3 regions of the Clostridium chromiireducens genome follow, and region 1 is predicted to be linked to each of the others. Evidence: predicted binding sites of a transcription regulator. Region 1 holds the regulator's gene; each other region holds the start of a gene.
What was found. The regulator NrdR, encoded in region 1, represses ribonucleotide reductase genes. The targets are predictions, from matches to a motif close to CACNANATNTNGTG.
Positions count from the first base shown of each region.

Region 2: the regulator NrdR is predicted to act here: its motif matches at 4,166-4,179, upstream of nrdJ (ribonucleoside-triphosphate reductase, adenosylcobalamin-dependent).
Region 3: the regulator NrdR is predicted to act here: its motif matches at 8,098-8,111, upstream of D2A34_RS25285 (anaerobic ribonucleoside triphosphate reductase).

Region 1 is NZ_QXDJ01000002.1:513,138-524,581, reverse strand. Features, by position in the region: gene D2A34_RS07690 (methyl-accepting chemotaxis protein) at 1-302, opposite strand, end outside; gene phoU (phosphate signaling complex protein PhoU) at 665-1,327, opposite strand; gene phoU (phosphate signaling complex protein PhoU) at 1,621-2,283, opposite strand; gene pstB (phosphate ABC transporter ATP-binding protein PstB) at 2,302-3,051, opposite strand; gene pstA (phosphate ABC transporter permease PstA) at 3,061-3,945, opposite strand; gene pstC (phosphate ABC transporter permease subunit PstC) at 3,945-4,838, opposite strand; gene D2A34_RS07660 (phosphate ABC transporter substrate-binding protein) at 4,862-5,779, opposite strand; gene D2A34_RS07655 (sensor histidine kinase) at 5,980-7,686, opposite strand; gene D2A34_RS07650 (winged helix-turn-helix domain-containing protein) at 7,689-8,390, opposite strand; gene pgeF (peptidoglycan editing factor PgeF) at 8,405-9,145, opposite strand; gene nrdR (transcriptional regulator NrdR) at 9,453-9,902, opposite strand; gene D2A34_RS07635 (YlmC/YmxH family sporulation protein) at 9,974-10,237, opposite strand; gene sigG (RNA polymerase sporulation sigma factor SigG) at 10,274-11,047, opposite strand; gene sigE (RNA polymerase sporulation sigma factor SigE) at 11,130-11,444, opposite strand, start outside.
Region 2 is NZ_QXDJ01000003.1:34,117-45,560, forward strand. Features, by position in the region: gene D2A34_RS11460 (Cof-type HAD-IIB family hydrolase) at 1-755, shown strand, start outside; gene D2A34_RS11465 (3D domain-containing protein) at 1,179-1,733, shown strand; gene nrdJ (ribonucleoside-triphosphate reductase, adenosylcobalamin-dependent) at 1,949-4,042, opposite strand; gene D2A34_RS11475 (ArsR/SmtB family transcription factor) at 4,542-4,907, shown strand; gene D2A34_RS11480 (heavy metal translocating P-type ATPase) at 4,928-7,357, shown strand; gene D2A34_RS11485 (polysaccharide deacetylase family protein) at 7,588-8,262, shown strand; gene D2A34_RS11490 (ComEC/Rec2 family competence protein) at 8,610-9,515, shown strand; gene D2A34_RS11495 (cadherin-like beta sandwich domain-containing protein) at 9,693-10,835, opposite strand; gene D2A34_RS11500 (ABC transporter ATP-binding protein) at 11,168-11,444, shown strand, end outside.
Region 3 is NZ_QXDJ01000010.1:72,009-83,452, reverse strand. Features, by position in the region: gene D2A34_RS25310 (glycosyltransferase family 2 protein) at 1-682, shown strand, start outside; gene D2A34_RS25305 (DNA-3-methyladenine glycosylase) at 918-1,529, opposite strand; gene nrdG (anaerobic ribonucleoside-triphosphate reductase activating protein) at 1,679-2,188, opposite strand; gene D2A34_RS25295 (aconitate hydratase) at 2,428-4,350, opposite strand; gene nifV (homocitrate synthase) at 4,369-5,535, opposite strand; gene D2A34_RS25285 (anaerobic ribonucleoside triphosphate reductase) at 5,972-8,080, opposite strand; gene D2A34_RS25280 (DegV family protein) at 8,438-9,286, shown strand; gene D2A34_RS25275 (hypothetical protein) at 9,408-9,614, shown strand; gene D2A34_RS25270 (ferredoxin) at 9,770-9,961, opposite strand; gene D2A34_RS25265 (Mrp/NBP35 family ATP-binding protein) at 10,079-10,918, opposite strand; gene D2A34_RS25260 (YhfM domain-containing protein) at 10,939-11,444, opposite strand, start outside.

The DNA of each region.
Region 1 (11,444 bases):
CCTAATGACATACTACCAATTCTTTTTGATTCTTCTAAAAGAATTGGCGCCTTAGCTTCCCAAGAAATGTTAGGATTTTTTATATCATCTCTTGCAGCAATAGATTCTAAGGATATCAATTGACCTTCCAACTGCCACTGAATTTTACCTGCAGTTTGTTCTGCAATTTTAGGAAGAGTCTTTCCTAAATTCGACCTTAGTGCCTTTGATGAATTTACAAATGAAATTGCCCCAAAACCAATACATATAACCCCTATTAATAATCCTATAAATACTATAAATTTTGCCTTTATACTTTTCATAATTTTATCCCCCTAGTTTATTACTTTGATATCTACTACGTATATTATATACAATTCTATGAATCACTTTAGTATATCTTCCATTATAACCTGTAATTTCCTCGATGCAATAGATACATCTTTATTCACAGAACTTATATAACTTGAACCATTTATTATTTGTAACATTAGATGTTTAATTTATACTTTGAATATAGCTAATACCAGAAAGAAAGACCAACTATTTTGCGCAGTGTTGCATTGAGAATGGGACTGTTGAATTTCTTTATTAGAAATTCACAGTCCCATTCTCTAGCAACCGAGCAAAAGTAGCTGGTCTTTCTTTCGGGTAGTCACACCCAAAGTATAAGTTTACATGTACTTTATTCGTTTAAATCTACATAAGATCCACTTTTAGAATAAATAGTCCACTCACAAATATTTGTTACATGATCGCCTATTCTTTCTAAATACTTTATTACAAATAAAAGCCTTATTCCCTTATCAATTAAACTTTCATCAAGCTTTATGTCTTCAACAAATGTTGTAAATAAAGATCTATAAATAGAATCCACTTCATCGTCTCTTTCACAAATCTTGTATGCAGTTTCGTCATCATTATTAATATATGACTCTATAGCTAAACCTATCATTGCTCTAACTTTTTTCTCCATTTCCCATAATGGATCCAAATGTTTTTTAAATGAGTTAATAGTTCCACCAATCATCATTGTTATTTTACATATGTCTACTGCGTGATCAGCCATTCTCTCTAAATCCGTTACTATCTTTGATGCAGTCATAACTTTTCTTAAATCTGTGGCTAATGGTTGCTCTGCCGCAATAAACTTAATACATAGTTCTTCTATTATTTTTTGTAATTCATCAACCCTATCGTCACCTTTAATAATATTAGCTGCTGCCTCTATATCGTAATTCTTTAAACTAATCATGCTATCATATATTTGTTTTTCAACTAACTTAGCCATAATTACTAGCTGCCTATTTATATTTTTCACTCTAGTATCTTGTGATCCTCTTGTCATTGTACCATTGCCCCTTTACAATTAAGTTTTATAAGTTATAAATTCTCAAATTCCATAAATTTAAATATTGATAATCCCATTATATGTATCCTTTACTATTACGACATAAAATCCTATTTTTTCTTGCCACTTTATCACAAAAAGTTTATTTCTATTATATTTTTATATTACATTAATATAATAATTGCGTCAAGGAAGGCATGGTTAATTATTTAAAATATTACTTATATAATATTTATTGTCATAAACAAAGGCATCCTAAATTTATAAGGACACCTTTATTAATAATCCTATTATTCATTTAAATCAACATAAACACCGGTCTTAGAGAAAATAGTCCATTCACATATGTTAGTTACGTGATCTCCTATTCTTTCCAAGTATTTTATAACAAAAAGTAACTGAGCTCCTTTTTGAATTAGTTCTTCATCTAATTTAATTGAGTTAATTAAATTTGTAAATAAAGACTTATAAAACGCATCAATCTCATCATCTTTTTCACAAATTTTATAGGCCATTTCATCATCTTCATTAATATAAGCTTCTATAGATGATTTTATCATGGCTCTTACCTTTTTATCCATTTCCCATAATTCATCTGAATAAACTTTAAATGAATTTATATTTCCACCCATTCTTTTTGTTATCTTGCAAATATCTACTGCATGATCAGCCATTCTTTCTAAATCCGTTACTATCTTCGACGCTGTAAACACTCTTCTTAAATCTGTTGCGAGCGGCTGCTCTGTTGCGATAAATTTTATACATTCTTCCTCTATTGTTTTTTGCATTTCATCAACTTTATCATCATCTTTAATAATTTGATCAGCCTTATCTAAATCGTAATTCTTTAAGCAAATTATACTCTCATATATTTGCTTCTCAACTAAACTCGACATATTTAATAGCTCTCTGTTAATAATTTTTACTCTTGCATCTTGCGACCCTCTTGTCATAATACTCAATACCCCTTCCTAGCCAAATCTACCTGTAATATAATCTTCTGTCCTTTTATCTCTTGGATTATAAAATATATCTTCTGTTTTTCCGTATTCTATAACTTCTCCATTTAAAAAGAATGCAGTTTTATCGGCTATTCTTCCTGCTTGTTGCATGTTATGAGTTACTATTACAACTGTGTAATTTTTTTTCAATTCATCCATAAGTTCTTCCATTTTTCCTGTTGATATCGGATCTAGAGCCGATGTTGGTTCATCCATTAAAATTACTTCTGGTGAGACTGCTAAAGTTCTAGCAATACACAATCTTTGCTGTTGTCCACCTGACATTCCAAGTGCACTTGATTTTAACCTATCTTTAGTTTCTTCCCATAGGGCTGCTCCTCTTAAGCTTTTCTCAACAATTTCATCTAACATTTTCTTATTTTTAGTACCATGTATTCTTGGTCCATATGCAATGTTATCGTAAATAGACATCGGAAATGGATTTGGTCTTTGAAACACCATTCCTATTCTTTTTCTTAAAAATATATCATCATAATCTTTATATATATCTTTATCTTCGAATAGAACTTGCCCTGTTATCTTAACAATCTCGATTAAATCATTCATTCTATTTAAAGTTCTTAAGAAAGTCGACTTACCGCAACCAGAAGGCCCAATTAGTGCTGTAACCTCATGCTTGTTTATAGACATATTAATATTTTTTAGAGCTTGATTGTCTCCATAATATAAACATAAATCTTTAGTTTCTATAATATTCATAACTATCTCCTACTTCCCACTATAAGCTTTCATTAATCTATTTCCTAATAATCTTGCACAAACATTAAATAATAGCACCGCTAATATAAGAACAGCTGCTGTTCCGTTTGCTATTTGAGCTGCATCAACTACTGTACCTTCTGAATTTAGCTTCCATATATGAACTGCTAAAGTCTCTGCCGGCCTAAAAAGTGAAAATGCTGAACTTTTTTCTGTTAAACTTATGGTATCAAAATTTATATTTTTCGAACTTAATCCTGCAGTGTATAAAAAAGCTGCTGCTTCTCCAAAGATTCTTCCAGCTGCTAATATTACACCAGTCAATATTTCTGCCATTGCTGTAGGTATAGTTAATTTAGCTAAGGTCTGCCACTTAGTTGCTCCTAGCCCCAAAGAAGCCTCTTTAACCCTTTTACTTGCTGCAACTATTGCATTCTCAGAAATTCTAGTCATAGATGGAATGTTAAGAATACTTACAGATAAAGCACCTGCAAGAATTGAATATCCCCATCCTGCCATATTAACAAAAACTAGTAATCCGAACATACCTATAACAATAGATGGCAGAGACGACATTGTCTCAAGACACATTCTTATAAATTTAAGTATAGGTCCTTCTTTTGCGTATTCAGCTAAATAAATTCCAGCTCCTACTCCTATTGGTATTGTAATAATTAAGGAAACAATCAACATATAGAATGAATTAAACAATTGTGGTCCAATTCCTCCGCCTGCTCCTGATAATTTTGGTTTACCAAATAAGAACGAAGGCTTTAGCATACTGCCTCCCTTATATAAAATATATATTATAAAAGCTCCAAGTAAAAAAACGATAAACATACTTATAATGTAGAATATAATCGTAGCTATCTTATCTATTCTTTTTGCATCCATTATCTTGCACTCCTTTTCTCTATCATTCTAACTATTACAATAAATATGAAAGAAATTACAAGTAAAATTAATGCTAGTGTCCATAATGCATCATTCCATGCAGTTCCACCAACTGTATTAGCCATGTCCATCGTTATAATACTAGTTAGTGTGGCCATTGGCGTAAAAACTCCATCTGGTATCTTTACAGTATTACCAATTACCATTTGAACCGCTAATGCCTCTCCAAAAGCTCTTGCTATTCCAAGTACAACTCCTGTAAGTATCCCACTTTTTGCACCAGGAACTATTACTCTAGAAATCGTCTGCCACCTTGTAGCTCCAAGCCCATATGATGCTTCAATATGATCTCTAGGTATTGTTTTTATTGCATCTATTGATAAAGTTGCTATAGTTGGCAATATCATCAATGAAAGTACCAAAACTCCAGCAATCAAAGAAAATCCCATTCCCCCAAAATTATCTTTGATAAATGGAACTAATACAGAAATACCTACCCAACCATAAACAACCGAAGGTATTCCAACTAATATTTCTAATGAAGGCTTAATTATTCTTACTCCAAATTTACTAGATATTACATTCACAAAAATTGCTAAAGCAATAGCAATAGGTGCACTTAAAAGTACTGCACCTATTGATACTGCGGTTGAACCTAAGATGAAAGCGAGAGCTCCAAAGGAAGGCTCTCCACCTTTGTTCGGCTTCCAATTATTTGTAAACAAGAACTCAGTGAAACTATATCCGTCATTTGTAAATATCCTCAAACCTTTTGAAGCTATGAATACTATAATTGATATTGTTATTAATATTATTAATATTCCACATAGTCCCGCAAAGCCTTGGCCTAAATATTCATTTTTAAGCCTTTCTTTAAAACTTCTTTTTTCCATCTTTTACTCATCCTTTAATTGAATTATTTTACTTTCATTTCACTTCCTGAAATAAAACCTAATGTTTCTAAGTTTTCTTTATTTTCACTGCTCATAACGAAATCAATAAACGCTTTAGATAAATCTTTTGATTCACCCTTAGTATACATATGTCCCCAAGACCAGAATTTATAAGAACCATCTGTTATATGTGCTTTATCTGCTGCTACTCCATCAAGATTGGTTACTTTTAAAACATCTTGTGCTTCTTTTGTATTCATGTATGCAAGACCTAAATAACTAACTGCTCCATCATTTTCTTTCATTGCACTTAAAACCGCACCATTTGAATCTTGAGTTACACCTAAAGCTTCATTTTCTGCTGATTTATCTCCACCAAGTACTGTCTTTTCGAAAGTTGCTCTTGTTCCTGAACCAGCTGTTCTATGGATTAATAAAATCGCTTTATCTGGTCCACCAACTTCTTTCCAGTTTGTAACTTTACCAGAGAATATGTCTTTAATTTGAGCTGAAGTTAAATTATCTATTCCTAATGATTTACTTACTACAATTCCAAATCCTTGTGCTACGACTTTATGGTCAACTAATTCTTTTGCTTTTGCTGCATCTAATTTTTCTTCTGCAAATACATCTGAATTTCCTATATTTACTGTTCCATCTAATACTTGAGTAAGACCTGTACCAGATCCACCTGCTTGAGCTCCAATTTCAGCATCTGGATATTTTTTATTAAATGTTTCTATAGTCTTCTCCATTAACGGTAACAATGCTGATGAACCACTCATAGTTATTGAGCCTGTTACCGCTTCTGATTTTGTCCCCTCTGATTTAGTGTCATTTGCCGGTGCTCCACCAGATGCATTTCCGCATCCTACCATCGCAGTTCCTAACATTGCCATCACTAAGGCAGACACCATTAATTTTATCGATTTTTTCTTCATTAACTATTACCTCCACTAATAAATTCATATTATGTTAGTTTCTAATTTTCTTCTTCTTTCATATTTTATAATATACCCTTTTAGTTAATCTATTATTAGAGTAATGTTAAGTTATATTAGATATTTGTTAAGAAAATTTAACATTGCTTTGTAAATAAAAAAAATAATGCGTAAAATTTCTACACTTTACGCATTATTTCTTACATATATGGAATTTTTACTTCAAAAATTGTTCCTTCACTTAGCTTACTTTTAACATTGATTTCTCCATTAAATATTTTAACAATATGTTTTACAATAGCCAAACCAAGACCTGTTCCGCCTTTTTTTCTCGACTTATCCACTCTATAGAATCTCTCAAAAATTCTTGAGATGTCTTCTTCTGGTATTCCTATGCCATTATCTTTTATTCTTAGGCAATAGTATTCATCTTTGGTATAACTAGTCACTTCTACACAGCCGGAACCATCCTTAGAATATTTTATGGCATTCTCGATTAAATTTAAAACCAATTGATAGAATTTATCTTTATCACCCAAAATATGTTTACTATTATTATTAATAAACTCTAACTTAATATTCTTATTTATTGCAGTTTTTCTCATCATATTAATTACTTCTTCAATTACAAGACTTGGTTCAAATTCTTTCATGTCAATAACCAAATTACTTTCTATATTTGATAATACTAATATATCATTAATAAGTCTTGATAAACGTTCAGCTTCCTTGTCGATAATATCCAAAAACTTTTCCCTTGTCTCATCATCCTTTACAAATTTTAAAGTTTCTGCAAATCCCTTAATGGATGTTAATGGTGTTTTTAATTCATGGGATACATTAGCAACAAATTGACTTCTCATAAGCTCAACTCTATTTATATCAGTTATATCTTGAAATATTATAACCTTTCCTATGTTCTCTACACCATCAAACATATCAGATTTTTTTATCTTATAATCCCGTTCAAATGGATGAAGTAATTTTATTTCCTTATCAGACTCTTCATCCTTCATTAAAAATTTACTTATATCATAATCATTAATATGATCTAGCAAGTATTCACCAACAATATTTTTCCTTATTTCAAGTAACGCCTCAGCACGAGGGTTAATGGAAATTACTCTATTATGATTATCAACAGCAACAACACCATTTTCCATGCTTTTTAATATTGACTCAATTTTATTTTGTTTATCAATTACTTCTCGAATTTTTATTTGCAATTGATCAGCCATATTATTAAAACTATTTCCTAAAATACCTAGCTCATCATGAGTTTCAATATTTGCTCGTATCTTGTAATCGCCATGAGTCATTTTTAGTGTTACACTTTCTAACTCTTTTACTGGATCAATAATTTTCTTAACAAGCCTTAAAGATAGAAATAAAGAAAATGGTAAAACCAGCATTAGTATCCCTAAACTATATTTGATATTTTCTTTTTGCAGCAAAGTTATTGTGTTTATACTGACAGAACTTCTGATTACATAATTATCACTTAATCTAGTTGCATAATAAATTAAATTTCCTTTAATAGTATCACTATATCGCTCTGAATATCCTTCGCCTTTTTCAAAAGCTTCTTTCACTTCAATTCTGTCTTTATGATTTTCGCTGCTTTTTTGTTCATTATCATACAAAACAACTCCGTTACTATCAATAAGTGTGATTCTAACTTCAACATCATTTATTTTTATGTCTTTTATATTTTTTAGATCTTCATAATCATTTCTACTAATATCTGTTACATCATTAAGTTCATAAATTAGATAATTAATATTTTTAAGCTCTTCTTTTGTAATCTTAGTTTGTTCCATATTAATTAACATCATAAAAGAGCAGGCAACAATAGATATTGCAAATATCACAGTTATAATAACCGAAGTTAAAATTTTGTTCCTCATAGCTATTCTGCCGGGTTAAATCTATAACCCACACCCCTTATAGTTTCTATAAATCTAGGATTTTTATCATCTTCCTCTATTTTCTTTCTTAAATATCTTATATGAACATCCACTGTTCTTGTTTCTCCTATATATTCATAGCCCCAAATCTTGTCCAACAAAGTTTCTCTTTTAAGAATTTTCCCTTTATTTTTTATTAATATTTGTAGTAATTCAAATTCCTTAAGTGTTAAATCTACTTTCTTATCGCTAATGTACACTTCATGCCTTTCAAAATCTATCTTTAGGTTTTGTGAGGTGAATACATCTTCTTCCACTTCATTAAATGAATTTGTTCTTCTTAATACTGCTTTTACACGTGCAAGTAATTCTCTAATAGAAAATGGTTTTGTTATATAATCATCTGCTCCAAGCTCTAGACCAAGTATTTTATCTAACTCTTCTCCTTTTGCTGTCAACATTATTATTGATGTGTTTTTCATATCATTGTTTCTTTTAATTTCTTTACAAACGTCAAACCCGTCAATTCCAGGCAACATTAAATCTAGTAATAATAAACTAGGCTTTTCTGCCTTAGCTATTTTTACTGCATCTATCCCATTATTGGCTGTAAAAACATCATATCCAACATTTAATAAATTAAATCTTAGCAATTCAATTATGTGTTCCTCATCATCAACTATTAATATTTTTTCTTTTGCCATATTAAATTTCCCCCTTAACGTAAAATAATAAAAGAAAACATCCTGCCATAAGACCCTTGAGATTTCCTATATGAATGTAATTTTACTTCTTCACTACAGTACGTACATAAATCTATACTATTAATATTTTCATCTTGAATTCCGGCTTTTTTTAAATCATCTAATATGCAGACTTCCAAATTTAGATTTCTTCCACAAAACAAATCTTCTTTTTTAATTTCCGTTTTCTTCTCTATAAATTTAAGCTTTAATTCCTCAGAAACCTCATAACAACACTTTCTAATATGAGGCCCAATATATGCTTTTAAATTTTTAACATTAATACTAAATTCTTTTTTCATTTTTTCTATTGTTTTAAATGTAATGGATTCATAGGTTCCTCTCCATCCGCTATGTATTGCGGCTGCGACCTTTTTTTCATCATCAACTAATATGATTGGTACACAATCAGCTGTAAAAACACCAATAATGATCCCTTTTTCCTTTGTTATTATAGCGTCTGCCTCTTCATCTTTAATACTTTTTCCATTCTCTATATAATTTAATATTTTATCACTATGAATTTGTTTTAGGTATATCACTTCATTGGCTCCAAATTCCTCTTTTAATGAATTGAGCTCTTTTATACCTTCTTCTGTATTTCTGTTAAAACTTCTTTCCTTCTCTGCATTTGTAAATCCAATATTAAATTCTTTACCATTTATTATAAAAAAATCTTCTTGCTTATCTAATACTTTTAAGTCCAATTTATTCACTATATTTAATCCTCCACTAAATTTATCTTATCACTTAAGGTATCCACTTAAATTTTATTTTTCTTCTTTATTATCAACAATATCTATGGATATATTTTTATGATTTATTTAGCATTTTACTTACTTAATCTTAACATTCTATTTAGCATTTATCAGCTTAATTAACTAAATTTTAACTTATATATAACAATATCATAAGATATTTAATTTAAATGGAATCTATATGAATTCCTCATTATTTTTATATATTATATCTAAACAATTATAAAAAGGACATTGAATTTATTCAATATCCTCAATAGTATAATTATGTTACGAGATTTTTTATTTCTTCTAAAAAAGTATTTATATCCTTAAACTGGCGGTATACTGATGCAAATCTTACATATGATATTTCATCCAACTCTTTTAGTCTGGCCATAACCATTTCTCCTATATCTTTTGATGGTATCTCTGTAAGCATACTATTAGATATTGTTTTCTCTATATCATAAGCTATATCTTCAATCTGTTTTCTAGACACAGGTCTTTTTTGGCATGCAATAATTAATCCAGTAATAATTTTCTCTTTATTAAAATTTTCTCTAGTCAGATCTTTTTTGATTACTAAAATAGGAAAATCTTCTATTTTTTCGTATGTAGTATATCGTTTGGCACATTTTAAGCATTCTCTTCTTCTTCGAATTGTTGTATTATCGTCTGTTGATCTTGAATCAACAACTTTACTTTCTTCAAATCCGCAAAATGGACATTTCATACTTTCATTCACCTCTTTGCTTTCGTGTATTAAAATCTTATAATCATTATACATATAATTTTAAAATATGGCTATATATTGTTTTCACTTACTTTTTCATTAGCTTTTACCAATATAACATCAGTGCCTATTTTAACTATATCTTTCCATAAGATTTCTTTTTCATCATCTTTAGCAAACCATGATTTTATTTCTCCAGGTAATATTAAAGCAACAATCTTATTATCTTCACTACTTATTTTAAAGTCTTTGATAAATCCTATTTTTGTTCCTGTTAATATATCTATTACCTCCATATTTCTCATAGCATTCAGTGAATGTAGTTCCAATTCCATAATTATCCCCCACAATTACAATATTATTAATCTCTTCTATACATGCTTCCTCATATGTTTTAAAGCTGTCTTTTCTAATCTTGAGACTTGCGCTTGCGAAATCCCAATTTCATCTGCAACTTCCATCTGAGTTCTACCATTAAAGAACCTTAAATTTAATATTAGTTTTTCTCTATCTGTGAGTTTTTTCATTGCTTCTTTTATGGAAATATTCTCAAGCCAATGTTCATCTGTATTCTTAGCATCACTTATTTGATCCATTACATATATTGCATCTCCTCCATCATGGTAAATTGGTTCAAATAATGATACCGGATCTTGTATCGCATCTAATGCAAACACTACTTCTTCTCTTGGTAATTCAAGTTCCTTTGCGATTTGTGAGATTGTTGGTTCTTTATTATTATCCTTTATAAATTTTTCTCTCATTATTAAAGCTTTATAAGCAATATCTCTTAATGATCTGCTTACCCTAATAGAATTATTATCTCTTAGGTATCTTCTAATTTCTCCAATTATCATCGGAACTGCATAAGTTGAAAATTTAACGTTCTGCGATAAATCAAAGTTATCTATTGATTTCATCAATCCAATACAGCCAACTTGAAATAAATCGTCTATATTTTCTCCTCTATTGTTAAACCTCTGAATAACACTAAGTACTAATCTCAAATTTCCCTTTATAAAAGTTTCTCTTGCACTTTTATCTCCATCTTTCATCTGCAGAAAAAGTTGTTTCTTTTCTTTCTCTTTTAGTATCGGGAGTTTTGAAGTATTAACGCCACATATTTCTACTTTGTTAATTATCACAAGTATTCACCCCTTCGAAAGTAATAATCCATTGCATTAAACATTATCTCCGATAGGCAATACTTTTATACTTGAAGACAAGCTAAATCATTCTACTAATTTCTTTTTTCAATCTCTTAATTATTTTTTTTTCTAGTCTTGATATATATGATTGAGAAATTCCAAGCATATCAGCTACTTCTTTTTGAGTCTTTTCTCTTGTCCCATTCAACCCAAATCTAAGCCTTACAATTTCTTTTTCTCTATCATTCAAACTCTTTAATGCCATAATTAATAATTGTTTATCAACTTCATCTTCAATCAAATTATATACAGTATCGTTTTCAGTTCCTAATATATCCGATAGTAGAAGTTCATTTCCATCCCAATCAATATTTAGCGGTTCATAAAATGAAAT
Region 2 (11,444 bases), on a different contig from region 1:
GAACTATATTAGACTGCTTAAATGGAATAATAGATATTACTCCTAGAGTAAAAAAAGCTATACGTTCATTGCAATCAAATGGGGATTATGTGTTTATTGCGACGGGTAGACCATATGCTTTTTTGAATGAAGTTATATGCGATTTTGGTTTTGATGGTTTTGTTCTTACAAATGGAGCATATGTAAAGGTTAAGGAAAAATGTATATATAAAGAAAGTATTAGTAAGGATTCTATTAAAGAGATGGTGTGCAATTTTGAAAAGTTGAATATTCAACATATATTGCAAGGAGAATTATATTCTTATATTAAAGATGAGTATAAAGAGCTGCATTCATTTTATGATTCCTTTAGCATATCTAAGAAATATTTAGAGGGGAATTATAATATTGGAGATGTTGATATATATAAAATTGAAATGTTATGTAGTGATAAAAGCGGAGTAGATTACTGCTTATCATTAGGTAAAGGAGATTATGATTATATTCATAATGTGAAAGAAGGATCTTTTGAATTGTATTCAAAATCAAATACAAAAGCTTCAGGAATTATAAAAGTACTTGATTACTTAGATATCCCAGTACAGAATAGTTATGCATTTGGTGATGGAAAAAATGATATTGAAATGTTATCTTCTGTTGGATGTGGAATAGCAATGGGCAATGCCGAAGATTATGTTAAGAGTTATGCTAAGAAAATTACAGATACGGTACAAAATGATGGAGTAGCTTTAGAAATAGAAAAGTTTATTTTATAAAATAAAGGTATATGTGGATTTTAAAGTTTGGAATTAATAGCTTGTACTTAATTATAAATTAAGTACAAGCTATATTTATAATTATATGACACTAAAAAATGGATGCTTTATTAGAATATTCAACAGCATTTCATTTATTTGTAGCTAATTAATTTATGACTTTATTACCATAATATATGTAGATAACTGTTATAAATAGCCGTTTTATATGAAATTCTGAAAAGTTTATCAAGTTATAACAGAAATTACTTTTGCAATTATATAATTCATAGTCTACAATAATCAAATACCATATCGGTGACTAATGTAGTATAAATATCAAACCAATAGAGGCTACAAATAAAACACAAGGAGTGGTTGTAGGTGTTTAATAAATTAAGATGAAACATATTAATTGTACACATAGTATTAGCAATATGTTTAATGAGTCTTGGAACAGATTATTTCAATATGGGGACAAAAAACATTGTAATAAATAAATTTGCTGCAGGCAAATACGAAGAAAGTTCTAAGATAGATAATTCTGATATTAATGAGAATCAGAATCCAGCAGAAAAATATACTGAGACGGTATCAAATAATAATATAGATAAAGCATTAAAAGAGCCTGAAAAGGTTCAAATGTTGTCAGAAAAATCTCAAGAAACTCAAAAAACTTTAGGTAAACCTATTAAAGCCGAATTAACTGCATACTCAAATGATCCTAGATGTTCAGGACAATGGGAATCACAAACAGCGATGCAGACTAAAACGAGAATAGGTGTTATAGCGGCTCCATCAAAAATACCTCTTGGAAGTAAAATTTATATTCCAGAGTTAAAAAATTATAAAGCCGATGGTATGTTTGATGTTGAAGATAGAGGTGGAGCAATTAAAATTAAGAAAGATGGTACATACGTAATAGATGTGTGGGTATCAACTTATGAAGAAGCAGTAAAATTCGGAAGAAAAAAGACTACAATTTACTTAGTGGAGTAATATTGTGAGTTGAAATACATATACGTTAAAATATAATTCTTGAGTAGAAAATTTAATTATTTAGTATATCTTGAAAATGTTGGATTATATTGAATCATTAAAATTATAAAATGATTAAAAGTTTTAGCCAGTATCTTAGTATTAAGAGGCAGGCTAAAACTTTTTATTATTGTATTTAAATATATTATTAGTTTTTTACAACAAAATTTTATACATTATCGTATTGGGCAAACTCCATTTGCACATTCCTTATCAATTATTTCATGTTCTTCATCATCATCAAGTTCTGCTAATAATTCATAGTCGATTGGTTTAATATTTTTTATACGCGCGTCATAATCTTCTTTTGTTGTAGATTCATAAGGTAGAAGAGGGTAGGTTTCATCCATTAATGGTAAGAACGTTATTCCAACTACATACTCAAAGTTCTCATACAACCAATTTGCAACAGCGTCCCATTCATCATCTTTTACATGTACAGTAATTGACGTATTATGATCGGTCCAATTTAACATTGATAATTTATATAGTTCGAGTTGTTCTATAGCTCCAACATCATATTTTGTTTTACCTTCAGGAGCTTTTATTGGGAACTCTATAACTTTTGTTGTACAATTCTCATCAGGTTGACCATTCTCATTAAAAATAGGGTAACATTTTAGTTTATCTATCATTTTATATAGAGGATCAGATGTAGAAATTCTAACTCTTCTAATATAATAATTTGAGTGGGAATAGTGTATACCAGAACTTACACATGGTAGAGTAGAAAGGGATCCCTCAGGCTTTATTGTAGTCATAAGCTCAGGTGTCGAAATTCCAAGTTCTGTACAATATCTTATACCTTCACTTCTAACTACATTTCTTAAATTATTAAGTAACGGACCTAGTTCGTCATAATTCATGTTAAGTTTGTTAACCATATCCATCATACCAGTCAATGAAATTCCGATAATTCTATCTGATTGCATTACTTCATTCCAGTCTGGTAATTCAACATCAACTAAAGTCATTCTAATAGCCACTCTTGTAGATAATTTTATTATTTCTTCTAAATGTTTAATATCTAATCTATTATTCTCATCCACAAAAGTTACTAAGTTATTTGTAGATAAGTTACAACATTGATGAGAATTAAGGAGGATTTCGCCGCATGGGTTACACCCTTTAAACGTAGCTTTTCTCTTTTTAGCCTCACTTGCATTAATAAATCCTGGTTCGCCGTTTATTTTTATTGAATTTAATATTTCTTTTATCTTATCTAAAGATGGTTTTTCTTTATATAAAACAGAATTATTACTCATTTTTCGATGAGAAACTTCTAAGTTCTCAATCCAATTTCCATCAACTATTTTATAAAGGTTGCTTTTAGCATTGATAACATCATTATCATCTTCATCGCAAATAATCATCATCGCACTTCGTCTAACACCGCCAGAAACCACATTTTCACTAATTATAGTTGATATATCAAGGACATCTATTGATTTTAAGCTGCCATCTGTAAGTCTATCAAAAACTTTGTTAATCTTTTCAAACATTCTCTTAAGCGATTTGTGGCCAGAAGCTCTTCCGCCAAATCTTTTTAGTCGCTCACCTTCAGGTCTAACATAGCTATAATCAAGTATTATTTTTTTGATATTTATATATTCTTTAGATGTAACTAAATTAAAATAAGTTTCTAATGCATTACACCAGCCTTCTTTACTATCGCCAATTTTTATAGTTGCACGGGAAGAATCATTTTTATCCAAAATAAGCTTAGTATTCTCCATGTATTCTTTAGGCATATATTTATGAACATCCTTGGAATACTCGCCTCCTAGAGATACTTTTCTTATTATAGGCATATTAGAAATTAATTCTTTGTCAATTCTAACACCTACACCTGAGCCAACCATAAGAAGGTAAAATACATCAACAAAATCATGAAATTTTTCAATCATTGTGAAGGAGCAGTTATAGTTTGAAAGCGGATATTCTTTTACAATATCTGTTCCTCCCATATAAAGAGTTCTTCCAGAAGTAAAAGTTCTTAAATTAAACAAATTATCAAATAGAAGTTCAGCCTCCCTTACTTCATCTTGCCAGTTTATGTTTAATCCATTTTTCTTTTTGAAATTTATGCCAAGTTCAATATTATATTCTGTTGTCCTAAGAACAGTTTCAAACCAATTTTCTCTTCTTTTTTTATCTTCTAAATATCTTGAGTAAGTTCTTAAATAAACAAATTCACCTATATTGCTTAAGGGATTATTTTTTGCTTCACTATATTTGTTTAAAAATGCTTCTGATAATATTACATTCATATATATTCCTCCAGTTTTGCTGTATAAGGTCCTAAAAATTACTTATGTATCCTATTATTATTTCTAGTTATAATATCTGCAAATAAAAAAGATACTATTATTTTAATATATTTAAACCAAAAACACAATATCTTGTGTTGATAAAATGACGAAATACTATATATAGGTTTGTCCTACTTCTTTTTGATACTATTCAATTGTATATATTATATCAGTCCTTTGAGTTCACATTTTATAATAGGTAAGCCACATAGAATGATGGCTTCGAAAGAAATTCTATTATTAATTGTTTAGAATTAAATATAAGGGGAAAATAGTTATGAATTTAAATAATTTTAGAGAATCAAGGGTAATTAATGTATATCATATTTAATCAGATTAAATTTTTCTTTTGGCAAAACTGAAAATAATTATCAATTCTATTGACAAAGTAAATGAACTTTGCATATAATAAACGTATGAATAGATATTCATATGTTCAAGCGAAGAGGTGACGAGTGTGGAAAATAATAATATTGAAATTTGTAATTGCACGATAATTCATGAAGATATAGTTAATAAAGTTAAGCAATCCATACCTGAAGAGGAGACTCTTTATGATTTAGCTGATTTATTTAAAGTTCTTGGTGATTCAACAAGAATAAAAATATTATGTGCACTATTTGAAGCGGAAATGTGCGTTTGTGATATAGCAGCACTTTTTGGAATGACTCAATCAGCTATTTCACATCAGCTAAGAGTTTTGAAACAAGCAAGACTCGTAAAATACAAAAAGAATGGTAAAGTAGTCTATTATTCATTAGATGATGAACATGTTAAGAGTATTTTTGATCAGGGGTTGATTCATATATCAGAGAAAAAATAGTTTGATTGGGGGAATAAATTATGGCAAGTAATATAAAAATAGCTAGCAGTCCTGTTAAAGCTCAATTATCGAATAAAAATAATGTACGAAAAATAAAAAAAGAATTTATTTTAGAAGGACTTGGATGTGCAAACTGCGCAGCTAAAATAGATCAAAAAGTAAATGAATTAGAAGGAATTAATTCCGCCAATGTAAATTTTCTTACTAAAACTTTAACATTAGAGATAAAAGAAATTACAGGGATAGAAGAATTAATAAAAGTTGTTACTAATATTGTAACAAGTATTGAACCCCATGTTAAAGTAAAAGAAAAAGTAATAGAAAAATCTTTAAGAAAAGAGATTTTACTTGAAGGATTATGTTGTGGCAACTGTGCTGCTAAAATTGAAAGAGAATCAAATACTATAGATGGTGTGAAATCAGCATTAGTAGATTTTATATCAACAAAACTAATTATAGAAATAGAAGATTCTTCAAAACAAAATGCTATTATAGATAATATTAAAGGTTTAGTTAAAAGAATTGAACCTGATGTAAAAGTAGTTGTTATTGACGATAAAAATAATTCATTAAAAAGCAAAGAGGAAGAAGCAGAAGAAGAGAATAATAAGAGTGAAATAATTAGATTTGCTATTGGTGCTTTGATTTTTGGAGTAGCAACTGCTATGAAGTTTCCAAGTGTAATAGAACTAGTATTGTATTTGATAAGTTATGTACTCATAGGAGGAGAAGTAGTTTTAGGCGCTTTAAGAAATATACGCAGAGGTCAAGTGTTTGATGAAAATTTCTTAATGAGTATAGCAACAATTGGTGCATTTGCAATAGGTGAATATCCAGAGGGTGTTGCTGTTATGCTTTTCTATCAAATAGGAGAAATGTTCCAAGATATGGCGGTTAATCGTTCAAGAAAATCTATTTCAGCTCTGATGGATATTAGACCAGACTTCGCTAACTTGAAAATAAATGATGAGATTAAAAATGTAGATCCAGAAGAAGTTAAGATAGGTGATGTTATAATAGTTAAACCAGGTGAGAAAGTTCCTTTAGATGGTAAAATAATTGAAGGAAATTCTATGGTTGATACTGCTGCATTAACAGGTGAGTCAGTTCCTAGAAAAGTAGGAGTTGGAGATAGTATTTTAAGTGGAGTTATTAATAAAAACGGACTTTTAACAATAGAAGTAGAAAAAGAATTTGGAGATTCTACAGTTGCAAAGATACTAGATTTAGTTCAAAATGCAAGCAGTAAAAAAGCTCCAACAGAAAACTTTATAACAAAGTTTGCAAGATATTATACTCCAGCTGTTGTTTTTGCAGCTTTGGCACTAGCAGCAATTCCACCACTTGTAATTGATGGCGCAACATTTTCTGAATGGGTTTATAGAGCATTAGCATTTTTAGTAGTATCTTGTCCTTGTGCTTTAGTTGTATCTATACCTCTTGGTTTCTTTGGAGGAATAGGCGGAGCGTCAAAAAATGGAATATTAGTTAAGGGTGGAAATTATCTTGAAGCTTTAAATGATGTTGAAATGGTTGTATTTGATAAAACTGGAACACTTACTAAAGGTATATTTAAAGTGACAGAAATAAAACCAGAAAATAATATTTCAGAAGATGAACTTGTAGCTTGTGCGGCTTATGCAGAAAATTATTCTAACCATCCAATAGCAACTTCTATATTAAGAGCTTATGGAAGCGAAATAATCAGAGATAAAATAAAAGACTATGAAGAAATATCAGGTCATGGAGTTAAAGTTATTCTGGACGGTAAAGAAGTACTGGCTGGTAATTATAAATTAATGAATAAAGAAAATATAACTTATAAGCAAGTAGAAACTATTGGTACTGTGGTGCATGTTGCTATAGATAAAAAATATGCAGGATATATAGTTATTTCTGATGAGGTAAAAGAAGATTCAGTAAAAGCAATAAAAGCATTAAAAGATATTGGAGTTAAGAAGACAGTTATGCTCACAGGTGATAATAAAACTGTTGGAACTAAAATTGCTAAAGAATTAGGATTAGATGAAGTTCATGCTGAATTATTACCAGACCAAAAAGTAGAAAGACTTGAAGTTTTATTTAAAGAAAAATCACCTAAAGGTAAGATAGTATTTGTAGGAGATGGAATAAATGATGCTCCAGTTTTAGCTAGAGCTGATATTGGAATAGCGATGGGTGGTGTTGGTTCAGATGCTGCAATTGAAGCGGCCGATGTTGTTATAATGACAGATGAACCTTCAAAAATTGCTTCAGCTATAAAGATAGCAAAGAAAACAAGAAGCATAGTAATGCAAAATATAGTTTTTGCTTTAGGTGTTAAGGTTATAATATTAGTTCTTGTAGCCTTTGGACTTGGAACTATGTGGGAAGCAGTATTTGGAGATGTTGGAGTAGCACTACTTGCAGTATTAAATGCTATGAGAGCCATGAAGGTAGAGAACATGTAAATATTCTAAAAAATGCAGTCATATTTTTTATGGCTGCATTTTTTATTAGAAGGTATATGATTAATTCTATAAATAAAAAAAGTAAAAATGCAAACAATATGAACTAAGAACTTCTACTATAAAAAACTAATGTACATAGGAGGAAAAAAGTGAAAAGTAAACTAAAGTGTATTATATTTATTTTTTTTAGCTTGTTAATTACTTCAATAATTAATGAGAATAACAATTGTATTTTTGCGGCAGAGAATAAGCCTTGCTCGGAAAATGATTGTAGTGTTGATGAAAATAAAAAAATAATATATCTAACATTTGATGATGGACCTAGCTATAAGGTTACTAATAAAGTATTGGATATATTAAAAGATAATGAAGTAAATGCAACTTTCTTTTTAATTGGCAATCAAATTGAAGGCAAGGAAGACGTAGTAAAAAGGATATATGATGAGGGAAATAGTATAGGACTTCATACTTATACTCATAATTTCAGAAGAATTTATTGTGATGAAGATAAATTTATTCAAGAGATGATTGATTGTCGAAGTGAAATACAGAAGGTAGTTGGAATTTCACCAAATATTATTAGATTTCCGGGTGGAAGCTGTAAGCATTTAAGTAAAAGTTATTTAAATAAATTACACGAGAATGATTTTAGGGTATATGACTGGGATTTGGATAATTGTGATGGATTAAACCCGCAGGATTCTCCATATAACTTATACAGAAAAGCTATAAAGGGAAGCGATAAGATGAATAATATTATTTTATTGATGCATTGCACAGATATGAACAGAAATACATGCCAAGCACTTCCAAAAATAATAAAATTTTATAAAAATAGTGGATATGAATTTAAAACTATTACTGAAGATACAGCAGAATTATATTTTCCATTAAAAAATAAATAATTATGTTGTTTATGGTTGATTAAAATAATAATATAATAAATAGAAAAAGATAGCATTAATGGGTTATATCCTGGTATAATGCTATCTTTTTTGAATTATAGTTGATAAAATATATAAATTGAATGGCTAAAATTAATTTTGTAAATTAACAAAATACTATAGATAAAAACAAGCCCAAAAATAGATGGCTTAAGCCATCTATCTTTAGAAATTACCAATTAACTTAAAGGAGTTAAATATAACTTAAGTGGAATAATTCTTTTAATGGGGAAGGTTATGTTTCACTTGAATTATTGACAAAAGAATGTATATATATACAATTAGTAGTATGTGAGGTGGAAATTTAAATGAGAAAAAATAAAAAAAATTTATGTTTATTACTAGCGTTTCTGTGTACATTATTTTTAGTCTCATGTGGAAATAATAGTAAGCTTGTTGAAGAAGAAAATTTAAAGATACATTATATTGACGTTGGACAAGGTGATTCAGAATTAATACAGATTGATGGAAAGAATATTTTAATTGATGCAGGTACGAGTGATAAAAAAGCTTTAAATTACCTGAAATCAATTGGAATTACTTCATTAGACTATGTTATAGCAACCCATCCTCATGAAGATCATATTGGAAGTATGGACGATGTTATTAACAATTGCAACGTTAGAACATTTTACGCTCCAAAGGTCACAGCGACTACTAAAACCTATGAAAATATGGTAAAGGCGTTAAAGTCAAAGAATTTAAAAATAAATGTACCTAAAGTTGGGGATGAGCTTAATGTAGGAAAAGCTACTTTAACATTTTTAGCGCCTAATAGCAGTAAATACGAAGATATGAATAATTATTCTATTGTTATTAAATTAAAATATGGTAATAAAAACTTTATATTTATGGGGGATGCAGAGGATGTCTCAGAAAAAGAGATATTAGGAAAGCAATTAGATATCAGAGCAGACGTTTTAAAAGTTGGACATCATGGGAGTAATTCATCAACTACACAAGCATTTCTTGATCAAGTTAATCCAAAGTATGCAATTATAAGTTGTGAAAAAGGAAATGATTATGGTCATCCTCATAAAGAAACAATAGATAGACTTAAAGGAAAAAACATTAATGTGTTTAGAACAGATTTACAAGGAACGATAATAGCAACTTCAGATGGTAAGGAAATAAAGTTTAATGTAAATCCTGTAGATAAAAAATCTGATATACCAGGAAGGGAAAATCAAAAATCTGGCAAGAAGGAAAACTAAAAAAGAACACAAAGTTATAATATATGAGACTAATATAAGCATAAACAATAATTCCATATGATGAATAATAAAAATAAGTATAGTTCATATCCAACTTCTATTGAATATGAACTATACAGAAAAATTATTTTATAAATATTAATTTAAGTCTAAACTAAATTATAGTAAAAATCTCCATTATTTAATCCAAGCGCCATTAGATCCTACACTATAACTACCAATTTTGGTATTAGCCGCCATTGAACCATCAGAATATAAATAATAATATTTCCCACCATCTAGTATCCATCCAGTCTGCATATTTCCATCCGATCCGAGATGGTACCATTTTGAAAGATTTCTATCGAAGAACCACTGACTCTTTAATGGTATGCCTATAGAATCATTATATTGCCATCTTCCGTTTAATAAGACCCACTGATTTGTTTTTACCGTTATTGTTGGCATTGGTGTATTAGTATTTCCGGAATTTGCATTCGTATTAGTGTTGTTTGTACTAGAGTTAGCTCTAGTTATATTTAAGGTGTATGTTTTTTTATTATTTTCATTATCTTCAATCGTTATTTTTATTTCATTTTTGCCCTTATTTAAACTTACTGACTTTTTAAATTTATCATCCTCATCAACTGTAGTTCCATCTATTTTAACATCGTAATCATCATATTCATCACTATCACAATCTGGCTTTGCTGTTATTTTGATTTCTTTCACTGAATCAGAGACATTTACATTATAAGTTGTAGTGCTTTTTGAAAAATTTAAAGTTCCATCACTTAAAGAAATACTTTTTAGATATACATTATCATTATCGTCGTCATCATCTGAAGATGAACTTGATGTACATTTAACTTTAATTTTATATTCACTAACTTTTTTTGATGTATCACTATATTTTATATTTGAGCCTGGATCTTCGCTGTATGTTCTAATTGTAAGTGTTGTTGAATTTGATGATAAATCAATAGAACTACTTATTTTTATTCCTTTAGAAGAACTTGATGTTCCTTTAAATACTCTAATAAGACTTGAATTAACACCATCTGCGCTTATCTTAACTTTCTTTGATGAAGTCTTAGCATAATAAGTATCACCTGAAACGAAATCATTATCATCTATTTCATGTTTACTTTTATAATCATCGTCACTATAAGTTTTTATTGTATTACTTCCAGAAGAGGTTTTTAATTTAACACTTGTCAAATCACCTGTTGATGCATAAGCTTTTGTAGTCATTAAATTTAAGCTTGTCACAGGTACAACGGCACTAAAGGCGCTGACTGTAAGAGCTATTGCAATAATTTTTTTTACACTTTTTTTCATTTAATTTTCCCCCCTAATAATAAATGACACATTTGTTAAATAAGTATCATGGGTTTTATCTTACCATAACATTTAATGCCATATCTTAATATAATCTTAAATTATCATTAAATTTTTCCAATTTATTTTTAAGTTTTTTACAAAATTTATATTTAAATAATTCATATTATTTCAGATTTTAGTTCTGGATCAATTTTTTTGAAATCATCAAGAGGATGCTTTTTTGTTTTTCTTTAACTAAGTTGGTTCAATTTAATCAACCATTAAATCAACCTTATGGTTGATTACAACACATAGGATTAAAGAGTATTATATTCTCAGAGGTGAAAATTATGGAAGCAATTTTAAAAGTTAAAAATTTAAAGAAGTATTATAAAGAAAATAAAGCTGTTAATGGATTAAGTTTTGATTTATATGAGGGAGAAATATTAGGTTTATTAGGACCGAATGGTGCTGGAAAAAGTACTACTATAAATATTCTTTCTACAATACTAAAACATGATGAAGGAGAAATTAAATTCTTTGGACGAGATATACAAGAAAATAGAAAGTGGATTAAATCACAGCTTGGTATTGTACCACAAGAACTAGCTATATTTGAAGATATCC
Region 3 (11,444 bases), on a different contig from region 1:
AGATATGACCATATCATTAGATGCAGATCTGCAAGACGATATTAATGTTATAGGTAAATTCGTCGAACAGTATTATAACGGCTCAGACATTGTTTATGGCGTAAGGTCATCAAGAGAAACCGATACATTTTTTAAAAAAGTAACTGCATTAACCTTTTATAAGTTAATGCGTACTCTTGGTGTTGATATGGTCTATAATCATGCAGATTATCGTCTTATGAGTAAACGCGCTTTAGAGGGATTAAGTGAATATAAAGAAGTTAACTTATTTCTTAGAGGAATGGTTCCTTTGATTGGTTATAAATACTCAATTGTTGAATATGAGCGTCACGAGAGATTTGCCGGTGAATCTAAATATCCACTAAAAAAAATGGTTGCATTCGCATTAGATGGAATCACATCCCTTAGTATAAAACCAATAAGAATAATAGCTGGCATTGGTTTCGCTATATTTATTATTGGAGGCGCGGCCCTATTATACTCCTTGATAGTTAATTTCATGGGTAGAACAGTTACTGGTTGGACTTCTTTAACTCTGTCAATTTGGATGCTAGGAGGAATACAGCTTCTATCCTTAGGCGTTATAGGCGAATATATTGGAAAAATATATAATGAGACTAAAAGAAGACCAAGATTTATTATTTCAGATAAGCTTACTGATACTGACAAAAATGATAAGTAAGTAATTACTATTTCTTAACTTTCTCTTTATTAAATTCGTTAAAAAAATACTGATAAGCCCTATTCTTACTTTATATTTTATCAGTATTTTTCATTTATTATTTTTTACCGCATTAGATGTACTAATATTAACATTATATATGTAATATCATGTTATTTAAGAGACCGCATATTAGAATCATTACACCTTATACCTCCTAAGTAAATAATTGCATTATAGCTGTTATTTCGGTTACTTATTTTTTAGAAATATATTTATTTCCCCTTATATAAAATCTCCACGGAAAATCTATAGCTTCTTCCGCATAATCGATTCCAATCCTTTTTGTCTCTGCTATTTCAAATTTTTCAATTTTTACATCCTCTATATATAAATCTCCTTTTTCATAGAGTTTCTTATAATTTTCTGATTTATCTATAGAAAAAGCCATACATAATTTTGATGGGCCATTTGAAATTGCTCTTTTCTTAGTCTCTGATAATTTCTCATAACTTTCATTAAATCTTTTTTTTGCTAGATAATCAAATTCATTCAACGGTTCAAATGCTCTTATTAAAACGCCCTCACCTTTATTTTCAAGTCCACTTATAACATTGAAGCAATGATATTTCCCATAAATAAAAAATACGTATGCAATACCTCCCTCTTTAAAGAGTGGTTCTGTTCTTTCTGTTCTTCTATTATTATAAGCATGAGATGCTTTATCTATTTCTCCTATGTAGGCTTCCGTCTCAACAATTTTAGCTCTTAGAGTGACATTATCAACAGTTCTCACGACAACTTTACCTAGAAGTTCCTTTGCTAAACTTAGCGCACCTTGTTTATAAAATTCTTTATCTAAAATCAAAGCTTAATCACCTAACTTTCAATATAACTTATATTTATATTGTGATATCTTTGTTCTTTTTATTAAATATTTATCCACAAACTCTAATTTTTATCCACAGATTTTAATACTATTAATCAATTTTGTGGATAATTTATAAATATTGTTTACTAATAATTCAAGACTATAATTTCTTTCAATTTTAAACTCTCTTTTACGTCTATTATTCTCTGATTTGTAGATCCTCTAAATTTAAGTCCATCTAGCATCTTCCCTTCCTCAAACCTTCCATCTACAAGAACATCAATATTATTTAATAAATCTCTCCAACCTAGTCTACTATCTATACTTCCAATAATATATTCGTAAGTATACCCTGTATAACTCCAAATATTTAAGCCCTTATTTTTAAACTCTTTTGCCATATATGCGAATTTATCAGCCTGTTCCCACGGATCTCCGCCACTAAATGTAACACCCTTTATAATCGGATTTTGTAAAGTATCATTAATCAATTCATCTATATTTTTCTCGTCTCCTCCATCAAAATCGTGAGTATCTGGATTAAAACACCCCTTGCAGTTATGTTTACAGCCTTGTGCAAAGAATACTCTTCTCATACCAGGCCCATTAACCAAACTCTCATATGCTATTCCAGATAATCTTATTGTTTTCTCCATTTTAATGCACTTCTTTCTAAACTAATTTCTAAATCTTTTATATCCTTTTTATTTATCAATTATAACTTAATTTCAACTATATTTACAATTTCTAATAACTTTGATATTTGACATATCAAATTAAATCAGGTTTAAAATACATTCGTTTTATATAAGAAGGGCACAAGAATCCTAATTGTATATGAATTCTTGTGCCCTAAAATAAATTTCTTAATTCAGCTATTATTGTATACTTTAAATTAGCTATTTGCTTTAACGTAGTTAAGTCTTCCGCCTTCTTTAATAACCGCGATTTCTTTTTCTGTTAAATCAACTGTTGCCTCAAATTCAGTTCCTTTAGTTAAGTTCTTAACTTTAACTACTCCTGATTCTAACGCAGCTTTGATATCTTCCATCTTCAAGTCATCAACTAAATCAATTTTGTCATAATCAGCTTCATTCTTAAATTCCATTGGAACTATTCCATTGTTAATTAAGTTAGCTTTATGAATTCTTGCAAATGATTTAGCTATAACTGCTTTAACTCCTAAGTATAATGGTGCAAGTGCAGCATGCTCTCTACTTGAACCTTGACCGTAGTTTCCTCCAGCAATTATAAATCCACCATTGTATTCTTGAGCTCTCTTAGGGAATTCTGTATCTACTGTGTTGAAGCAGAATTCTGCAAGATAAGGTATGTTTGATCTAAATGGTAATAACTTTGAGTTTGAAGGCATAATATGGTCAGTTGTAATATTATCCTCAACCTTTATTAATACTTTACCATCTATTTCTTCACCTAATGGCTTGCTTACTGGGAATGGCTTAATATTTGGTCCTCTAACAACTTCAACCTCAGCATTAGTTGATGCTGGTGCTAAGATCATTGAATCATCTATTAAGAATTCCTTAGGCATATCTATTGTTAAATCTACATCCATTTCTCTTGGATCAGTTAAAACTCCATTTATAGCTGAAACTGCTGCAGTCTCGGGACTTACTATATATATTTGTGCTGATAATGTTCCACTTCTACCATAGAAATTTCTATTTACAGTTCTAAGTGAAATTGCATCAGTTCCAGGTGATTGACCCATACCAATACATGGTCCACAACCATTCTCAAGTATTCTTGCTCCTGAGCTGATTATATCTGCTAAGGCACCATTTCTAGCTATCATTTCCATAACCTGTCTTGATCCTGGTCCTATTACTAAGCTAACATCTGGATGCACTTTTTTACCTTTTAATATCTTAGCAACCTTCATTAAATCTTCATAAGAAGAGTTAGTACAACTTCCTATAACTACTTGATCAACTTTAATCTTACCCACTTCACTAACCTTAGCTACATTATCTGGGCTGTGTGGCTTAGCTGTAAGTGGAGTTAATTCACTTAAATTAATAGTTACTACTTCATCATATACAGCATCTGCATCTGGTTTAAATTCCATCCAATTTTCTTCTCTTCCTTGAGCTTTAAAGAATTCTAAAGTTCTTTCATCACTTGGGAAAATTGAAGTTGTAGCTCCAAGTTCAGCTCCCATATTAGTTATAGTAGCTCTTTCTGGAACTGAAAGTGTTTTAACGCCTTCACCAGCATATTCAAAAACTTTACCTACTCCACCTTTAACAGTTAATACTCTTAAAACTTCAAGAATAACATCTTTAGCTGCTACCATCTTATTTAATTTTCCAGTAAGTTCAATCTTTACTACCTTTGGAGTATTAATGTTATAAGCTCCGCCTCCCATAGCAAGAGCAACGTCTAATCCACCTGCACCCATGGCAAGCATACCAACACCACCTGCTGTTGGTGTATGGCTATCAGATCCTATTAATGTATCTCCTGGTGTTGAGAATCTTTCTAAGAATATTTGATGGCATATTCCATTACCTGGTTTTGAAAAATACACTCCATATTTAGATGCAACTGTTTGAATAAATTTATGATCATCTGCATTTTCAAACCCTTGTTGTAACATATTATGATCTATAAATGCCACTGATTTCTTAGTCTTCACTCTATCTATTCCCATAGCTTCTAATTGAAGATATGCCATTGTTCCTGTTGAATCTTGAGTTAATGTTTGGTCAATTTTTAACGCTATTGGTTCCCCTGCTTTTAATTCACCTTCAACAACATGACTCTTTAAAATCTTATAAACTAAATTATCGCCCACTTTTTATTCCTCCTGCTTCTATTGCTTATTTTCTTCTAATTGTCTATGATATTCATTATATAATTGAACTACTTCTTTATCAAATAAAGATCTTTTTAATCTAACTGAGGTAGATCTTACAAGTTCTAATATTCCACTTGCTTCATCTTCTGTAAGTACTCTATTATATTCTTTAAACTTATTTATTACCGAAGCTCTTCCAGAGTGTTTACCTATTACAATCTGTCTTTCAAGTCCAACTATATCTGGATCAAACGCTTCGTAGTTTTTAGGATCCTTTATTGCTCCATCTGCATGAATTCCTGATTCATGTGCGAACATATTCGTTCCAACAATAGCTTTCCATATTGGAAGTTCTCTTCCTGATGCTCTTGATACATATTGTGATACTTCTCTAAACATTTGAGTATTTATTCCATCACCATTATATCCGTAAACAAGCATTAATGCCATTATAACTTCTTCTAATGCCGCATTACCCGCTCTTTCTCCAAGACCATTTACAGTTACTCCAACATGCGATGCTCCACCCTTAATGCCTGCTACAGCATTAGCTGTTGCCATTCCAAAGTCATCATGAGTGTGCATTTCTATATCAAATCCTGTTTTATCATATATATATTTAATATCATCTCTAATTTTAAATGGCTCCATAATTCCTACAGTATCACAATATCTAAATCTATCTGCACCTGCTTGCTTAGCTGCATTAATATATTCAACTAAAAAGTCTTTATCTGCTCTAGATGCATCTTCCCCATTAACAGATACATAAAGACCATTCTTCTTTGCAAATTCTACAGACTTAACCATGCTTTCCAATACCCATTCTCTAGATGTTTTAAGCTTATGCTGAATGTGTATATCTGATACTGATATTGATATAGCAACTGCATCAACTCCGCAATCTATCGATTGTTCTATATCGCTAACTACAGCTCTATTCCATGCCATAATGCTAGATTTTAAATTTCTTTTTACAATTTCTTTTATAGCCTTCTTTTCGTCCCCACCCATTGTTGGAATTCCCACTTCTAATTGATCAACACCTAAGTCACTTAGCATTTGTGCTATTACTATTTTTTCTTCATTAGCAAAAACTACCCCTGCTGTTTGCTCACCATCTCTAAGAGTAGTATCTACTATAGAAACTTTTTTGTTAGTTTTTAAATTACTAACTGCCATTGCAATCCCCCCATTATATATTATTTAACTTATAGCTTAAAGCAATATTTTTAATAAATTAACATTTTCATGTATATTTATAATATCATAGATAAGCAAATTTGCACAAGATTTATTTTCTTTTTTTGCAGCGTATTACACTCTCTCCTTCACGTTATTTTAAAAAACAACTGATTTAATATGAAATTACACCTATTATTGCAAGTTTTTTTTCAAATATTGCAATACTTCAAGAAATCAAACTTTTACTCTTCTAACAAATTTACGCCTTTTATTTAGATTTTATACCAAATAGTTACATCCATAGTTTCAATATTTTACTTACATGTCATATATATTAAATTTTCATGCGTAAATATAAAAAACTATGTTAAAATGCTTAAGTAACTTAAATTTACTTTCATCTTAACATAGTCTATAGATTATTAATTATATATTAATAATGATGTCCATGATCTCCTGTATGAGATATTCTATCTTCTCTTTCATGGTACTTTCCTGCGCCAAATCTTTCGTCTAAACTTAAATATCCTGTAACTCTTGATATTCCTTGTATATCTTGACTTGCGCATTTTGGACATTTATTTTCATTATTATGAAGATAAGTTCCACATTCTCTACAATATCTTATATGGAAATTAACCCCGACATAGCTTATATTTGTATTCTTATATGCATAATTTATTATATCCATTACTGTTTCTGCATCTGGTGTATCATCAACCTCTAAGTAACTAATGTGACCTCCATTACACAATTTGTGATATGGAGCTTCAATATCAATCTTTTCTTTAATAGATATTGGATGTGATACTGGTACATGATAACTATTTGTGTAATATTCTTTATCTGTTACACCTTTTATTATTCCAAATATCTTTTGATCTTGCTTTATAAATTTACCTGAAAGACCTTCTGCCGGAGTAGCATAACAGCTCCAGTTTAATTTATATTCTTCTGTAAGTCTGTCACAGTACTGTCTTATATGTTCAATAATTCTTACCCCTAAAGCCCTTGCTTCACTATCTTCACCATGATGTTTACCAATTAAAGCTACTAAGGTCTCAGCTATTCCTATAAATCCAATCCCCCAAGTGCCTTGCTTTAATATTGGTTCAATAGAATCATCAGGCCCTAAATTCTCAGCACCCTTCATAAGTCCTTGACCTGCGACAAAAGGTAAGTCTTTAACTCTTAAGCCTTTTAGCACTTCATATCTATGCATCAAAGATTCCTTAGCTAATTCCATTCTAGAATCTAGTATTTCAAAGAATTTATTTATATCACCTTTAGCCTGGAGCCCTATTCTTGGGAGATTAAGAGTTGTTGGTGCTATGTTTCCTCTACCTTTGCAACCTGGCTCACCATTAATATTTTTCATAAGATACGTTCTACATCCCATTGTTGCAGGAACATACCCTTGGTCATAATATTCCTTGTTAAAATCTGCATCAATATTCATAAATGTCGGATTCATTCTCTTTGATGCTACTCTACACGCTAATTTGTATAAGTAGAAATATGGATCATTTTCTTCCCTATTAACGCCTTCCTTAACTCTAAATATTATGTTAGGGAAAATAGGCTGTTCTCCTTTTCCTAATCCCTTTTCATATTCTAAAAGGAAAACTTCGCATACAAGTGCCGCATCTTCACTTGTAGGTAATCCAATATTAATAGAACTGAATGGAACTTGTGAACCTGCTCGTGAATGCATTGTGTTAAGATTATATACAACACCTTGCATGGCTTGTTGAACTTTTTTTCTCACTTTTTTTTCAATTAGCTGTTCTATTTTATTTTCTGGTATTTCTAATTCTTCTAATTCTTTTCTAATTTCATCTCTAGTAGGATCTACAAATATAGCCATATCATTATCAAAATCTGGATGCGATTGCCCACCAAACATATCATTTTGAGTTGATTGTAATAATATACATGATAATTCAGCAGCTGTTTCTATTCTTCTAGGAGCATTAATTGTTCCATATCCAGTGTTAAATCCATTTTCCAAAATTTCCTTAGTTGGAATATGCAAACAATTTACAGTTAAATTGTAGCTATCTAGATCATGATAATATAAATCACCTGTTTCATGCGCCCTTGCCAAATTCTTTGGCATTATAGCTAAGGTATTCCACTTATTTGATTCAGATGCGATTCTCAATAGTTTAGAACTAAAATTATTCCCTACATTTGCGTTATCTCTATCAGTTTCAATTCCAATTTGCCTTATAGCTCTCATTAAATCTGATTTTATTTCTCTTACCTTTGTTCTCTCTCTTCTGTATGATGAATAAGCTACTGCTATATCTTTGTGTCCCTCATCCTTTAATGCTTCTTCTACAAAATTTTGTATCTGTTCCACAGTTATCGTTCTTTTATACTCTGATTCAATATATGTGATAACTTTATGTACAGTATCTAATACCTGACTTTCTCTTAAATTTAAACCGATTTCATTAGCTGATCCTTTAATTGCTTGGGCTATTTTGTCTGAATTGAATTCAACCTCTCTCCCGTCGCGTTTCACAACATATAGCATTATTATTCCCTCCATGGCACAATATATAGTATAATTACTACCGTATTATTATACTGTATAAGATATTCCTTAGCAATACTTCTAATTTTTTATTTTTAAGCTACTAGATTTTAATTATCCCAAGTTATATCCAATTATCTTTCGATTAGGCTGATTTTTGCAACTTTTCTATAGTTGACTTATTATGAATATCTTCTAATGTTGTCTCTTACTATATTCTATGTAATTCTCTTCTTTTATTTTATATTAAAAATTTATTGTTTATACAAAATAATCTGCACACACTAATAAAAAAATACATTTTTTACAAATGGTGCTATAATTAAATTAAGATAATATATTTTAGGAGGAACTAAAATGGATAAGATTGCATTAATAACAGATAGTGCTTCTGATTTAAATACTGATTTTGCACAAAAAAATAATATTAAAATAATACCATTTAAAATTATTTTTTCAGACAGAGAGTACGATGATGGTATAGATATAACTCCTACAATGCTTTATGAATCTTTACCTAGAGAAATTCCAACAACTTCTTTACCTAGTGTTGAAAAATTCACAGCAGCTCTAGAAGAGGTAAAATCTAAAGGATTTACTCATGCAATTATAATTACTATATCAAGCAATCTTTCTGGCTCCTATAATTCCGCAAGGCTTGCAGCTGATAATGTTTCTGATATAAAAACCTTCGTGTTTGACTCTATGACTTTAACTATGTCAGAAGGAGCTATGGTTATTGAAACGGCAAATTTAATTAAAGAAGGCAAATCTTTTGATTATATTATAAATAAATTACCAGTTTTTAGAGATAAGATAGATGTATTTTTCACAATAGACACATTGGAATATTTAATTAAGGGTGGTAGAATAGGCAAGGTTTCTGGAACAATAGCTGATGCTTTAAACCTTAAGCCTATTATAACTGTGGGTAGCGATGGAATATATCATACAGTTTGCAAGGCCAGAGGAATAAAGCAATGCATATCTCGTTTAACAAGTTTATTATCAGAGCACCTATCAATTAGTAAGTGTAAAGTTTGGATTTTAGATGGAAACGCTCCTGATAAGGCTGAGATGCTTTATGATACTATAAAACATCTTCCTAATATAGTAGAATGTACTTTAGGTGGCTCAATAGGACCTGCTCTAGGAGTTCATACCGGTCCAGGACTCGTAGGATTCATTGTTGAAAAAATTGATTAATTTATAAAAAGAACGAGATTAAAAGCTCGTCTTTTTTATTTAAAAAATCCTTTATGTGAATACTTATATTTGTATATGTGAATAATATAAAAAATTAAACTTATTGAAAGGATGTATTTTAATGAAGGATTTCATATTAGATTTAACTTATAGAGATGCTACCATAATAAATAGTAATGATGATATATATACTATTCCCATAAATAACTTACCCTATATGTCTATTCCTCATCATACAATAAACTTAAATAAAACTGGTCAAAATTATACAACAAACCATAATAAGAGTAGTAAATCTAATATATATAACTCAATTGACTGTTTATAATTATCAGACAAATTAAGTAGATTATATGTCTTTACTTAATTTATTAATAAATAAAGATAGGATTGATGTTGTGAAAAACAAAATCAATCCCATCTTTATACAATATACAAATTCTATTTTAGAGTTCCTCTGTTATCCTGTTTTGCAATTAAATTCTACTCTTCTATTGCAATTGCATCTACTGGACAGCTTTCTTCTGCTTCTTTTGCTTCATCAACGCAACCTTCTGGAACTTCATCAACTACAGCTCCAGCTTTACCATCATCTTCCATTTGAAAACATTCTGGACATATAGAAGGACATAATCCACATGCTATGCATGTATCTTTATCTACTTTTGGTGTCATAATTACTTCATCTCCTCTAATATAAAATTACATAACTTATTATTTCCCAAGAAATATAAGTTATGTATGTATATCAGAATATTTTTAAATAATAATTAAAACTCGTAATCATTTAACTTAATATAACCCTTCAAAGATCAATGCATATAAAGGATCTTCTTTAACATATTCTTCAGCTCTTCCTTCTTCTAGCGCTTCTGTAAGGTCAATATTAATAGGTAATTCACCTATCAATGGAATCCCTAAATAATCAGCATTTTCTTCTGAAGATTTTCTACTAAACACTCTTATCTTCTTGTCACAATCAGGACAATTTATATACGCCATATTTTCTACGACGCCTTTAATCTTTACACCTATTTTTTGAGCCATTATAACTACTTTTTTAACAATCATAGATACCATATCTTGAGGAGTTGAAACTATTACTATTTCATTTATTGGAAACTCCTGCATAACTGTTAAAGCTATATCTCCAGTTCCTGGCGGCATATCGATTAGCAAATAATCAAGTTCACCCCAATTAGTTTCTACAAACATTTGCTTCAATACTCCTGTAATCACTGGTCCCCTCCAAATAACTGGCTCATCTTCCACAGCTGTTAAAAGGTTCATTGAAATTATCTTTATTCCACTATCTGTTTCTACTGGTTCAAATTTTACCATATCATTCTCTAACGGAATTATTTTTGCTCTCTTATTATTAATCCCGAAGAATCTTGGCATAGATGGCCCTGTAATATCTGCATCCAACACACCTACTTTATATCCTTTTTTGGCCAACATTGCTGCCATTATTCCTGTGACAGTTGACTTACCTACTCCACCTTTTCCACTTATAACTCCTATGATATTTTTAATACTTCCATATCTAGAAGCTAATTTTAGGCTTTCTTCTTTACACCCTTCTCCTTTAGACTTACAGGTATCCTTACTCTTACAATCTTCGCAACTCATCGCACGTCCTCCTTAATTCCTTACCAATCTTGTGGTACTTTATTTGGTTCACTTATTTTAATGTCCCAATCCTTATAATTATATTCTGCTGATATATAATAATTTTCAAATGATTTATTCTTTTTATCATCTATAGTTATTAATGTTTTAAAAGTTGTGCTATTATATCCTCTATTCTTAACTTTAATTATTGTATCAAAGTCTTCATAGTTATTATTAACAATGTTAATATCAGGTAATACTTCATTTAAGTTCTTCTTAAATTCTTCTAAATCTACAGAGAATATATATTTTAAACAGTCTGTGTCGCTACCTATATCTACCCCAACCTTATTCCCGCCAGCTAAATTATTTTTTTTACTCTCAATAACCTTTAATATTGATTGATAGTATATATATTCAAAATCTCTTGGTTTTCTTATAAATGATAAGTTCTGCATTATAGTATTTTCTAAATTCTTTGGTACTGAAAAAGCTTTATTATCATCATAAAAATTTCCTGCACCACGTTCATTAGCGCCAACTA